One region of the Paenibacillus sp. FSL H8-0315 genome, then DNA from elsewhere that is predicted to be linked to it. Evidence: riboswitches for the same ligand, from Rfam matches in the RefSeq annotation. Region 1 holds a riboswitch; the other holds the start of a gene.
The links. A riboswitch is a leader RNA that binds a small molecule or an ion and turns the genes downstream of it on or off. The one in region 1 is predicted to bind cyclic di-AMP.
Positions count from the first base shown of each region.

Region 2: linked by a shared signal. The riboswitch ahead of MHB56_RS25155 (KamA family radical SAM protein) and the one ahead of MHB56_RS09995 (alpha/beta fold hydrolase) in region 1 are both predicted to bind cyclic di-AMP.

Region 1 is NZ_JBBOTA010000001.1:2,320,713-2,326,753, reverse strand. It holds gene MHB56_RS10015 (alpha-glucuronidase family glycosyl hydrolase) at 1-397, shown strand, start outside; gene MHB56_RS10010 (Nif3-like dinuclear metal center hexameric protein) at 422-1,216, shown strand; gene MHB56_RS10005 (hypothetical protein) at 1,301-1,474, shown strand; partial or broken gene MHB56_RS10000 (glyoxalase) at 1,552-1,662, opposite strand; cyclic di-AMP (ydaO/yuaA leader) riboswitch at 1,909-2,095, shown strand; gene MHB56_RS09995 (alpha/beta fold hydrolase) at 2,201-3,010, shown strand; gene selD (selenide, water dikinase SelD) at 3,530-4,591, shown strand; gene mnmH (tRNA 2-selenouridine(34) synthase MnmH) at 4,650-5,687, shown strand; gene MHB56_RS09980 (cysteine desulfurase family protein) at 5,723-6,041, shown strand, end outside.
Region 2 is NZ_JBBOTA010000001.1:5,812,922-5,818,962, forward strand. It holds gene MHB56_RS25150 (helix-turn-helix transcriptional regulator) at 1-491, opposite strand, end outside; gene MHB56_RS25155 (KamA family radical SAM protein) at 634-1,809, opposite strand; cyclic di-AMP (ydaO/yuaA leader) riboswitch at 1,942-2,085, opposite strand; gene MHB56_RS25160 (AraC family transcriptional regulator) at 2,134-3,801, opposite strand; gene MHB56_RS25165 (ABC transporter substrate-binding protein) at 3,941-4,966, opposite strand; gene MHB56_RS25170 (HAD family hydrolase) at 5,493-6,041, shown strand, end outside.

The DNA.
Region 1 (6,041 bases):
TCATAAGGGCATTGGTGTGGATCGTTCAGTCAAATCGGGAACGGGGTATAGCGGACAGTATATGGGTCTTAATGCATCAAATTATGAGAATCTAGCGTCTTGTCCAGAAGAGCTGCTGCTGTTCTTCCATCATGTTCCATACACGCATGTTCTGCAATCGGGGCAAACGGTTATACAACATATCTACGATACTCATTTCGAAGGGGCAGAGCAGGCTGCACAGCTTCTAGCAACATGGGAATCACTTGAAGGCAGCATGGATAGTGGATTGTATGTGCAAGTGAAGCAACGTCTTGAAGAGCAAGCAGAGCATGCGCAGGAATGGAGAGATCGGATCAATACGTATTTTTACCGTAAGAGCGGAATTGAGGATCTTAAAGGCAGAAAGATTTATTAGATTTCGATTCGAGGGATGATGATAGTGAGCCTCACGATTAGAGCGATTTTGAAAGATTTAATGGGAACTGTGGAACAGGTAGAAGGGACTGTGGATATTCTGAACCCAGGGGAACCGGAAACTGAAGTCACAGGGATTATTACGGCCTTCTCTGCCACACAAAATATTGTGGAGCAAGCAATAGCGTTAGGAGCCAATTTGCTGATCACGCATGAAGGTGTATTTTATAGCCATCATGCAGCGAGCGAGTGGTTAGAAGCTGATCCGGTTTATCATGCGAAAAAAAGTCTGATCGAACATTCCCCAATAGCTATTTTTCGTTATCATGATTATTGGCATCGGCAAGAGCCGGATGGGATTATGATGGGCTTGCTGCGAGAGCTGGATTGGTCAGACTATGTGGAAGAGCAGCAAGCGGCTGCTACGATTCTCACTATTCCTGCTATGACTGTAATGGAAGCTGCTCAGTATATTAAAAGTAAGCTAGGCATCTCTTATGTACGCGCTGCTGGTGACCTGTCTCTGTCCTGCAAACGCGTAGGGATATTAGTAGGTTACAGAGGAGGCGGGATGATGGCTATTCCGCTTTTTAATGATCACAATCTTGATTTAATTATCGCTGGAGAGGGACCAGAGTGGGAGACTCCGGAATATGTGCGGGATGCAGGGCACCAAGGCAGATCTAAAGCGCTCATCATGTTAGGTCATGCGGAGAGTGAAGCGCCGGGGATGAAATATTTAGCTGAAATCTTAGCAGACAAATATCCCATGCTTCCTACCCGGTTCATTGCTGAACAACCCATCTATCAGATGGTTTAATCTGGGGAAATTAAGAGTACGGAATAAATAAACATATTATGGAGAAAATGAAGGGAAACAGGTCACTGAGAAAGGAGTGTTTCAATGGAAATTCCTTTGGAGGCTGATGAAGTATTAAGTCGGATCAAAAAGCTGCAAAGCGACGGAAGCTCGATCAGTAAAAAACAAGTGAAGCAAAGCGACCCAGAGCTTATGAGAAGTGCGCTGTTCTTTTTTCCAAGCTGGGAGCATGCATTGAAAAACGCCGATCTTTTGTAGCCATAGTATTGTAAAAGGAAGCTAAGTGGACAGGGGGAGATCTCTGATTCTGCTTAGCTTTTTTCTTTTTTATGAAATCATTCGTGCTGTTCATGTGAAATAATATTAACAAGCTTGCCAAACGGATCGGGGACATAGAAACGACGAACACCCCAAGGTACAGAAACTGGCCCAATATTGGTATTGAAGATTGTCGTTTCTTATTAAATAGGAAAGTACTGGTGAATCACCCCCTTTTTCGCTTGCTTCAGAGCTGTTTTTCTAAAGAAAACGAGTAAACAAGAGCAAAAGAAAGAGAAAATGAAGAGTATGCTTAATATGAAATGAAAAGCATTGCTTTCAACATTATTTTGACCAGAGCCCTCCTTTACAAGAAAACCTTACAAGAGTATGATTCATCTCAGAACTGAGAATTATCTTAAATTTACAATTACATAAGCAATCCGCTTAATTTCCGTTTCTGGAAAGCGGGGGAACCAACAACTGGCAGCCGATGTGAGAGTCGGCACTGGTTATGGGGTGAATCCTGTTCCGGGTGCATAATATGCATCCCTGCAGGTAGGGCAACTCTCACTGCCCGAATCCGACAGCTAACCTCGTAAGCGTATGGAGAGAGGATGAATGGCGTGTTTAGTGATGAATAGCCACAGAGAATCCCTCTGTGGTTTTTTGCTGCGTTTTTAAGCAGATATAGTCGTAGAATTTATTATGAAAGAGGTGTTACCTTTGCCTATCGCTAAACTGAACGGAACTTCGCTCTATTATGAAATCAATGGAACTGGCACTCCGGTTGTGTTTATCCATGGACATGGATTAACACACAGTATGTTCAAACCACAGCTGGAGTATTTTTCCGATAAATATAAAGTGATTTTGTGCGATTTACGGGGGAATGGCAAGTCTGGTAAACTGCTGGAGGCCCCACATGAGATTATTGAGACGCAATGTCTGGATCTGATTATGCTGTTGAATGACCTAGGTATCCGTGAAGCAGTTTTTGTAGGAATCGCCTATGGTGGCTTAGTCGTTCAGCATATTGCCAAACAATATCCTGAGCGTGTAAAAGCCATTGTGGTTGCGGATAGCTTTTGTAGGACTCACGGATCAACAATAGTAGGGAAAATACAAACTATGGCAGCATATTGCAGTTTACTAATGTATTATCTCCCAAGCGAGCTGGTGTTGCCTTCGATTCGGATGATGTACCGAGAGCGCTGGAGTCTGGCCTACAATGAGATTAGAAGAGGGCTGCTGGACAAACGTCCCCGGGAGCTATATCGGCAAAGGCTGGCTACGAGCCATGTTGATTACACCAGATGCTTAAAGGCTTTTAAACGTCCTGCTTTATGTATTGTAGGGGACTTTAATGAATTTGGAGTGAATTGTATGAAGGAAATGGTGTCTCAGCTGCCACATGCGCAGTTGGCGATTATTCCGAACGCATTAGATCCAAGTAATCTGTGCCAACCGGAGCAATTCAATGCGATTCTTCAACGTTTCTTAGAGAAGCAGCAGGGTACTCAGCAGATTAGCTGATCTATTGGGAGACCTTCACAAGCGAAGCGTTTAAGTGAGAAAAAAGACGTCCCATAGCCAGGGAGCACGAGCTGGCTATGGGACGTCCTTTTGGGTTGAACTTTAGGGGAATTCTCCCTAAAGTGAAGGAGATTATGGCTCCTAGAACATGGATTAGGGAAAACTTCCCTAATAATAGGATGTTTTTAGGGAGGATTTCCCTAATATAATGGACATCCAACTAAAGGCTGGCTTATCAGTAGTAAAATCTACGAATGAGCCAGCCTTTGGTTATTTTACTAACCGATGGATGTTGAACATTTACAAGCATATTGTACCTAGAACGCCACTTAATGTCCCACCCTACCACAGCATCAAATATAGCTCACCCGACGTGGGAAAGAACGGTAGACCTAAGTAGTGATGGTAAGTGTATAGAGGAAGGCGTAACAAGCAGCACATCTGCTACTCTTGCATTTTGTACAATGCGGTCTACTCGTGTAAGATTAAGATAATTCATACTAAAGGAGCTGAGTCATGATGTCTCAAGCTGAAACTATAAAACTGACTTCATTATCTTCAAAAGGGGGCTGCGGCTGCAAAATCGGTCCCGCTGATCTCATGCAGGTTATTCGCAGTCTGCCACCAACTGTTCCTAACCCGGATCTACTTGTAGGTCTGGACACTAGTGATGATGCAGGGGTGTACCGTTTAAGTGATGAATTAGCGTTAGTGCAAACTGTTGATTTTTTCACGCCGATCGTGGATGATCCCTATTCATTTGGTCAAATTGCAGCAGCCAATGCATTAAGTGATATTTATGCGATGGGTGGAAAGCCGCTTACGGTGCTTAATATTGTGGCCTTCCCTATTTCTGTTTTAGATAAAAGTATTCTCGGTGACATTTTGCGCGGTGCAGCGGATAAAGTACAGGAAGCAGGAGCTACTCTTGTGGGCGGACATTCCATCGACGATAAAGAGCCCAAATTCGGATTGGCCGTTACGGGCCTTGTGCATCCTGACAAAGTAAGAACGAATGCGAGCGCCAAGGTGGGAGACAAGCTGATTCTAACGAAGCCTATCGGTGTGGGGATCTTAACAACTTCCATTAAAAAGGATCAGCTATCTCCTGAAGAAACCACACGCCTTACGACAGTAATGTCTACTTTGAATAAAAAAGCGGCTGAAATCATGGAGCCTTATGATGTACATGCTTGTACAGATGTTACCGGATTTGGGCTACTGGGACATGCCTCGGAAATGGCTAAAGGGAGCGGCACGGGCCTGATCATTCGTCAAGGCGATGTACCGATGCTGCCAAGAGTAAGAGAGCTTGCGGAACAGGGATTTGTTCCAGGAGGCACTAAGAATAACTTTGCCCATCTGGAAGGCAGCATTCTTTATCCGGAAGAGATGGACCAACTAAGCCGCTATATTCTATGTGACGCTGTGACTTCTGGCGGATTGCTGATCTCTGTGGCCCCTGAACAAAGCGAAGATTTGCTAAAAGAGTTAGTAGATGCAGGGGTAGAAGCGGCATTGATCGGAGAGGTAACGGAAGAGCATCCGGGTCAGATTACGGTTATAGCTGCTGTGGAATAACTGTTGTATATCAGCTTAGAGCAAATTATGAAGGTTAGCCACCAGAGGAGAGAGCATATTGTTTCAGGACATTACACTGGAAGAACTTAGAGTGTTAAAAAACAAGAAGCAGATCACCATTATTGATGTTAGATCTCCTTCTGAATATAAAGATGCAACGCTGCCGGATAGTTTGAATATTCCCTTTTTTGATGATCAGGAACGGGCTGAAGTAGGGACGTTGTATAAACAGACAAGTGTGCAGGCCGCGAAAGAACGTGGTTTGGAGATTGCTGCGGCAAAACTGCCTTCTTTTGTCAAAGAATTTGCAGCGATTCAAGGAGACAAAGCTGTATTCTGCTGGAGGGGAGGTATGCGCAGCCGTACAACTGCGACCGTACTCTCTTTAATGGATATTCATGCTTACCGGCTGATAGGCGGCTATAAGGCTTATCGTAAATGGGTGCTCGACGAATTGGAGTCCTATGAATGTAAGGCGAAGTCTTATGTGATTCACGGAAATACAGGCACAGGTAAAACCAATCTGTTACACCGCCTGAAGACACAGGGGTATCCTGTTCTGGATTTGGAAGGGATGGCAGGTCACCGTGGTTCTATTTTTGGTGAGATTGGCCTTCGTGCGAACAATCAAAAAACGTTCGATAGTCTTCTTTTAGAGGAGTTAATTAAGATCGGGGATTCTCCTTATGTACTATTTGAAGCGGAGAGCAAAAAGATTGGTAAGGTAGTGATGCCCCCGTTTATGGCCGAGCAAAAAGAGATCGGAACACAGATCTGGATTGAGATGCCTTTACATGCCAGAGTGGAGCAAATCCTTGAGGATTATCGGCCAGAAGAATACAAGGAGCAATGTATTTCTGCATTTCGGAGTATTAAATCCCGAATTCATATCCCTATTGCGGCAGAAATCGAGCGATGCTTGCAGGCAGATTTGTTCGGCGAAGCTGTGGCGCTGCTGCTAGAATATTACTATGATCCTAGATACGATTATACGTCCACTCAGTATGAAGGCATTGAGAGAGTTACTTTTAAAGTGAATAATCTGGATGAAGCTGAGACTGCTGTGCGTTCTTTTTTAAAACATCAAGAAGTATAAGTTTCGCGTTATGGTTAAAGGGGGCTTTACTTAATATGATCTATTTAGATTACAACGCTACAACACCAGTAGATAAGGAAGTAGTAGAGGTTATGATCCCTTATCTTTACGGTCATTTTGGGAATCCTTCAAGCAGTCATTCTTTGGGGCGGGAAGCTAAACTCGGAATAGAGCAGGCAAGAACACAGGTGGCTGATTTCCTGAATTGTGCGCCGGGTGAGGTGCTTTTTACCAGTGGGGGTAGTGAGTCTAATAATACTGTCATTAAAGGAGTAGCCCAAACGTATCGCCATAAAGGTAATCACATTATCCTGTCTGCTATTGAGCATCCAGCGGTAATTAAACCTTGTCAGT
Region 2 (6,041 bases), 3.5 Mb from region 1:
TGAAGCTTTACTGGTTCCATTTCACGGGTTGTACGTTCATTTTTTACACTGATGTAATCAAAACGGACAACATTTCGTTCCGATATAGCCGCACGTAAAAGAGGAAGTGCGTCAGGATCCGTACGCCGGGTTTCAAGATCCACCGCGAGACTAGAGGTCTGTGGCTCCGTTCCAATCGTTTGCAGCCGTTCAATGGTTCCTTGCGTATGCTCATCTTCAAACACGGAAGAAAGACTGTTCAGTACAGTAATCAGAGAAGTGACATCATACGAACGGAGCAGGCTTTTATCCATTTTATATCCGTCCATAATGCCATATCCACCTTTAGTTCCCTGATACGATACGACCGGGATGCCAGCGGCACAAATCACATCGATATCTCTATAGATTGTTCGCTGGGAAACCTGAAACTCTTCAGCCAGCTTGGAGGCAGATAAAACTTCGTGGTTCAATAGCTTGTAGATCATAGAAATCAATCGTTCCAATTTCATGTGTGCATTCCCACCCATTAGTCCATTTCGTGTTACAGCGTGATTATATCATAGATTTTTTCGGGCTAATTTTGGGCGGGAGGAGTTTTGTTGTTGGTGATGAAGAAATATCCTATGACAGAGTCTGACAGAGCTGATTAATCTATTTACAGATTAAATCCGCAGGCTCGCCAGATAAATCATTAACAGAAATAATAGCATCGTTTTTTTTCACAGGTGGGGTCCAATATTGCACATTCCCAGGCAGGTCATCGAACCATTCGGCGTCCTTTGGACAATCTAGAATCATAAATTTTCCGTATTCCTGATCTCTGGATTGATGGTATTTGAGATAGGCTTTTCCGTTATCAATGGCGAGAATTTCTATTTTTCCTGAGGTGTGGCTCATGGATAAGCGTACTCTTTTGCCAAGTCCTGAGGTTCTGGCTTTGGCTTCTTCTACAATTTGATAGACTTGCTCGAGCGGTAATACGAAATCTCGGTTTCCGGCTACGGGCCGGTTCACAAAGAAGTAGTAGGGTGTAACGCCAGCCCATGAAAGCCGGTCCAGTAGTTCCCCTAAAATAACGGGATCATCGTTGATGCCTTTGAGGATGGGGGTCTGATTTACGACAATTGCCCCTGCGTTGTGGAGAGCTTTAAATGCTTTTTTGGCTTCAGGTGTGATTTCACGAGGATGATTGATGTGCGCCATAACATAGATTCGTTTGTCTTCGGTAGAGTAAGTACGAATCAGCTCCAGCAGCTCTTCGTCTTCAGAGATCCGCATCGGATTAAATACGGGAATTTTGGAACCCAGTCTAATGATCTTAACATGCTCAATGCTTCTTAGATTTTCAATAATGGATCTTAGCTTCGGTGTGGAGAGAATTAAACTGTCCCCGCCCGTAAGAAGTACGTTGTTAATCTCCGGATTATTTGCGATATACTCCAAACCCGGAGAGACATCAGCCATCGCCTCTTTCACGTCATTTCGGAACAGACGCTTACGGAAACAGTAGCGGCAATAAGCCCCGCAGACCTCGGATACAATCAGTAGTGCAGTGGTTCTATACTTGTGCTGACAACCAGGTACCACATAATTCGTGTCCTCATCGGAGGCGTCCCAGCGCCCATACTCCAGCAGTTCACCTTCGTTAGGAATAACCAGCTTACGGATGGGATCATTTGGATCATCCCAGTTAATTAAAGACAGATAGTAGTCATTTACACGAAAAACAAACTTGTCCGTAATTTCTTTCAGATTCTCTTTTTCCAGCTCAGACAACATAGCTATTTTGTTAATATCCGTGAAGTACTTTACCTTTTGCACGTACATCTCTCCTTTGTCTCGTAGTGTGAGAAATGAGGGAGCCTTAGTGTCAAAGGCCAATCTACTGCCAGCAGGGTCCAAAAAAAGCACAAAAAGAGACCCTTAGCAAGGGTCTCTGGTTATGTAAATAACATGAAAAGCAGACCCATCCACTGCTGACGAGGTTAGCTGACGGACTCGGGTAAGATGGTACCCTACATTCTAATGCTCAATGATTCGCCCCAATTAACTGGTTCCCCCGCTTTTCAACTGTAAAAGTTGGAAATTAAGCGTAGATAAAGTATACCCTATGAAGTTTTGAAAAGTCAAAAGACAATCCTAGATTCACCTTTAATTGCTAGCGCTACTTCCGCCGAGTAGTTTAGGCAACAGCGTTAGCAGCTTCTCCCGGGTTAACGCATCACTAGAGTTCCATTTGCTTCCGTCGAGCAGATAAACATGTCCCTGACGTACTGCCGGGAGATTGTTCCAAAGTGAACTGTCTAGTAATCGTTCCATCGCAGCTCGCGAGTCTTTGCGTTCCGGAATGAGCATGAAGATATGATCTCCGGCGTAGGCAGGCAGTCGTGTTGGATCAACTTCGGCGAACCCTAACTCTTCGTCCAATATGGCCTGGATCTCTTCGGTCGGTTGTAAACCACAAGGGGCATAAAGCGCAGTGGAGAATCCGGACATTCCCATAGCATACAGATGATCCCCATGATCATAGACCAAAGCAGAGGCGGTTTCTCCAACTTGGAGGGTTGTCGTGTAAAGCTGCTGCCACATGGCAGCGTTTTTGATTGTGAATGACTCCAGCCATGCTTCGGCTTCGCGCTGTTTACCTAGCCAACTGCCTAATGTCCGCATTCGGTTGTCGAGAGATGCAAATGAATCAAAGGTGAGTGTCGGAGCGATACCAGAAACTGCTCTGTAGGCTCTTTCATCACTATTTGCCAAAATGATCAAATCTGGGTTTAGGGAAGCGGTCAACTGCGGGTCCAGTGGAAACCCGACGTTGGCGAGCTTCTTAAGCCGATGTTTATAGACGCTGTTCCGGGCGAACGCTTCATCTCCACCGATAGGCTTTACACCTAACGCGAGAAGGTCGCCAAGTGTCTCGCCATGATAGACAATACGTTTCGCTCGTTCAGGAATTTCCACCTCATGACCCGTCCAATCCTTGACGGTAAGCTTACGACCTTGCTGATGTGCATATTGTCCGGGTGTAACTCCGGTTTTTTGCCGAAAGCGGCGGCTGAAATAGTATTCATCCGAGAAGCCGACCAGTCTGGCGATTTCCCGCAGTGGTTCAGTCGATTCCTGCAGGAATCGTTTGGAATGATTAATGCGCAGATCCGTCAGGTATTCAAGCGGCTTTTTACCCGTAAGCTGCTGAAAGATCGGTGTATATTGCCAGATTGATATTCCCGCCAGTTCAGCTAACTGCTTCACGGTGATACTCTCTGTATAATGCTCCTGAATGAATGTTATGGTCTTTTCTACGGATTCCGTAGGACTTGGCAGGTGTTTGGAAGGGTAATTATGCTCAAAAAGTAGCAGCAGCAATTCTTGGAATTTTAATTGTCGCTTGAATTGTTGTACATCATCGGTGTTATTCCTGTTCATGAGCAGGTCTTCGACTAGTCGGATTACCTTGGTGAACGGGTGCACAATTAACTCCCGTCTGCCGGAAAGCAGCTCTCCAGAATATCGTTTAGGATGCTCGGTTGTATAAATTGCTGTAAAGGTGATGAGGTAATAATACAACGTCAGCTCCTGGTTGTTCGTACTATAGGAGATTCCAGGAGATAGTAGATAACATTTATCCGTACTTAGTATCACGCTTTGATCATCGAGGTTCAATTGTCCGTTCCCTCCAGTAAATATGAGAAGGGTATAGTCCTGGGTTGTACGCGTCATAGAGCTTGAATCGGCAGCTTGAATCATCAGTTCGGCCTCGTTTAGTTGAAATAGCAGAGAGTGGAGTGGGGGGCAGGACGATGATGTATGCAGCATGGGTTCAGCCTCCGTTCATTTGGTGAGAATGATTATCAATGAATTCATTGTATATAAAAAAAAGAAGCATATCAACAGCTGTTGACATGCTTCTTGCAGTTTTTTATCAGCCTTGTGTTAAACTCTTCATCACAGAAGGTTATTTCATATTCAATAGCTGTGGAATTTCGCCAAGCAGCCATTCTCTTGTTGTCGCATCACTTGAAGTCTTCATGATGTCTTGTGTATAGACATATCCGTTCTTGACGGCAGGAAGGCTCTTCCAGATAGGGCTCTTTAATAGATTCTCTGTGGATTGTTTTGCTTCTTCTGCCACTGGAGTCAAGAGGAATATCCGGTCTCCGGCATATTCTTTCAGGACTTCCATGGATACTTCCTGGAACCCTTTACCTTCATCAAGGATCGTCTGAATAGCTGGAGTTGCCTTGAAGCCATTCTCCCCATAGAGTACCTGTGAAAGTCCGGTTGCTGCCATTATAAACAGTCTGTCTCCTGGATAATAAGTGAAGACCGCAGCCGTTTCGCCCTCTTTCATGCCTGCGGATTTCAATTGCTTCCACATGTTCTCTTCAGCGGTTTTATACTGCGCAAGCCATGCTTCTGCTTCAGTCGTTTTCCCAACAATTCCACCAATGTCCAGCATACGTTCCTGGAGTGGGGCAAAGGTATCAAATATTATAGTGGGTGCAATTTTGGAGAGCTGTTCGAAATCAGCTTCATCTGTGCCCGCATAGATGATCAGGTCAGGCTGAAGCTCCAATGTTTTTTCCAGATTGATAGGGAAGCCTACATCCTCCACACCTTGTAATTGATCTTCAAAAACCTGGCCTTCACCCATAGAAAGAGGATAACCTACCGCCTGCACACCAAGTGCGAGCAAATCGCCATAAGTTTCTCCAGAATAGATAATTCGCTGTGGATTCACCGGAATCTCTACAGTATGCCCTATGTAATCTGTATAGGAGCGGGTAGTCGCTGCTGCTTCATCTGTACTGCTATCTGAGGGTTCTGCTAAAGGTACCGCGGTTGCAGCGGAAGAGTTCCCGGTTGCGTTCACCGTACTATTGGCAGAGGATTGTTCCTTTGAGTTTCCGCACGCCAGTAGCAATGTACTCAGCAAAAATAGTACACATACCACAGCGAAGGACTGTCGTACCTTGTTCATATCTTATTGCCTCCCTATTATATGTAACGACCACCAATAATGATAATCATTCTCGATTAAAATATATCATAAATTAAAGCCTCTTTTTACTCAATGGACAAAAAATAACCCCGTAATTTGATTTGTACAATCAAGTAAAAAGGTTGTGTTTAAAATTATTTTGAATTATTTTTAGCTGCTTGGAAAAATACTCTAAATAACAGCAATCGAGAGAAAGAGAGGGAGCTTGTCTTCATAATAAACTTGGCAAAGGAATCCCTTGAAGCACATAGGATTGTGGTGTTTTTTTGAATCTGATTACTGTTATGTATTAAGAAGTTCAGGTGATGAAAAAATCCAGGTTTGTCCACATTGATTGTAATCGTTATCATTACGTGGCATGTTATCTACCGTGCTTGACGTCAGTAGAAGGGCTTTGTTATGGTTTTTATAGTCAAACGCAAGCCGAAATAGCTTTTTGTAGAATATGCAGAAGGTTTTGCGTAAGATATTCTAACCAAACATAATACGAGGGAGATGGTTGATTGTGATCAAAGGAATTATTTTTGATTTTGACGGAACGATTATCGACACGGAGACTGCTTGGTACACCGCATTTAACGAGGCTTATGCAGAATATGGAGTGGATCTGACGCTTGAACAATATTCCACCTGCATCGGCACGAGCTTGAACAGTTTTAATCCTTATGAATATTTAATGACTGATCTTAAGCTAGCGATTGACAAAGAAGAGTTCAGTAAGGCTGTTAAACAGAGACACAGCAAACTTATGGAGCTTGAAACAATACGACCAGGCATTCAGCATTATCTTGATTCCGCCAAAGCAGCTGGACTGCGCGTAGGGCTGGCCTCAAGTTCTTCACTGGAATGGGTGGAAAAATATCTGAATCAATTGGGTATTCGCGAGTATTTCGAATGTGTTCGGACTGCCGACCATGTGGCAAAAGTGAAACCAGATCCCGAGCTATATAACCAAACGTTAGCTTGTCTTGGAATCACAGCTGATGAGGCGGTTGCTATCGAGGATTCACCGAATGGATCTAAGGCAGCGGCAGCAGCTGGCATCCGTTGCATT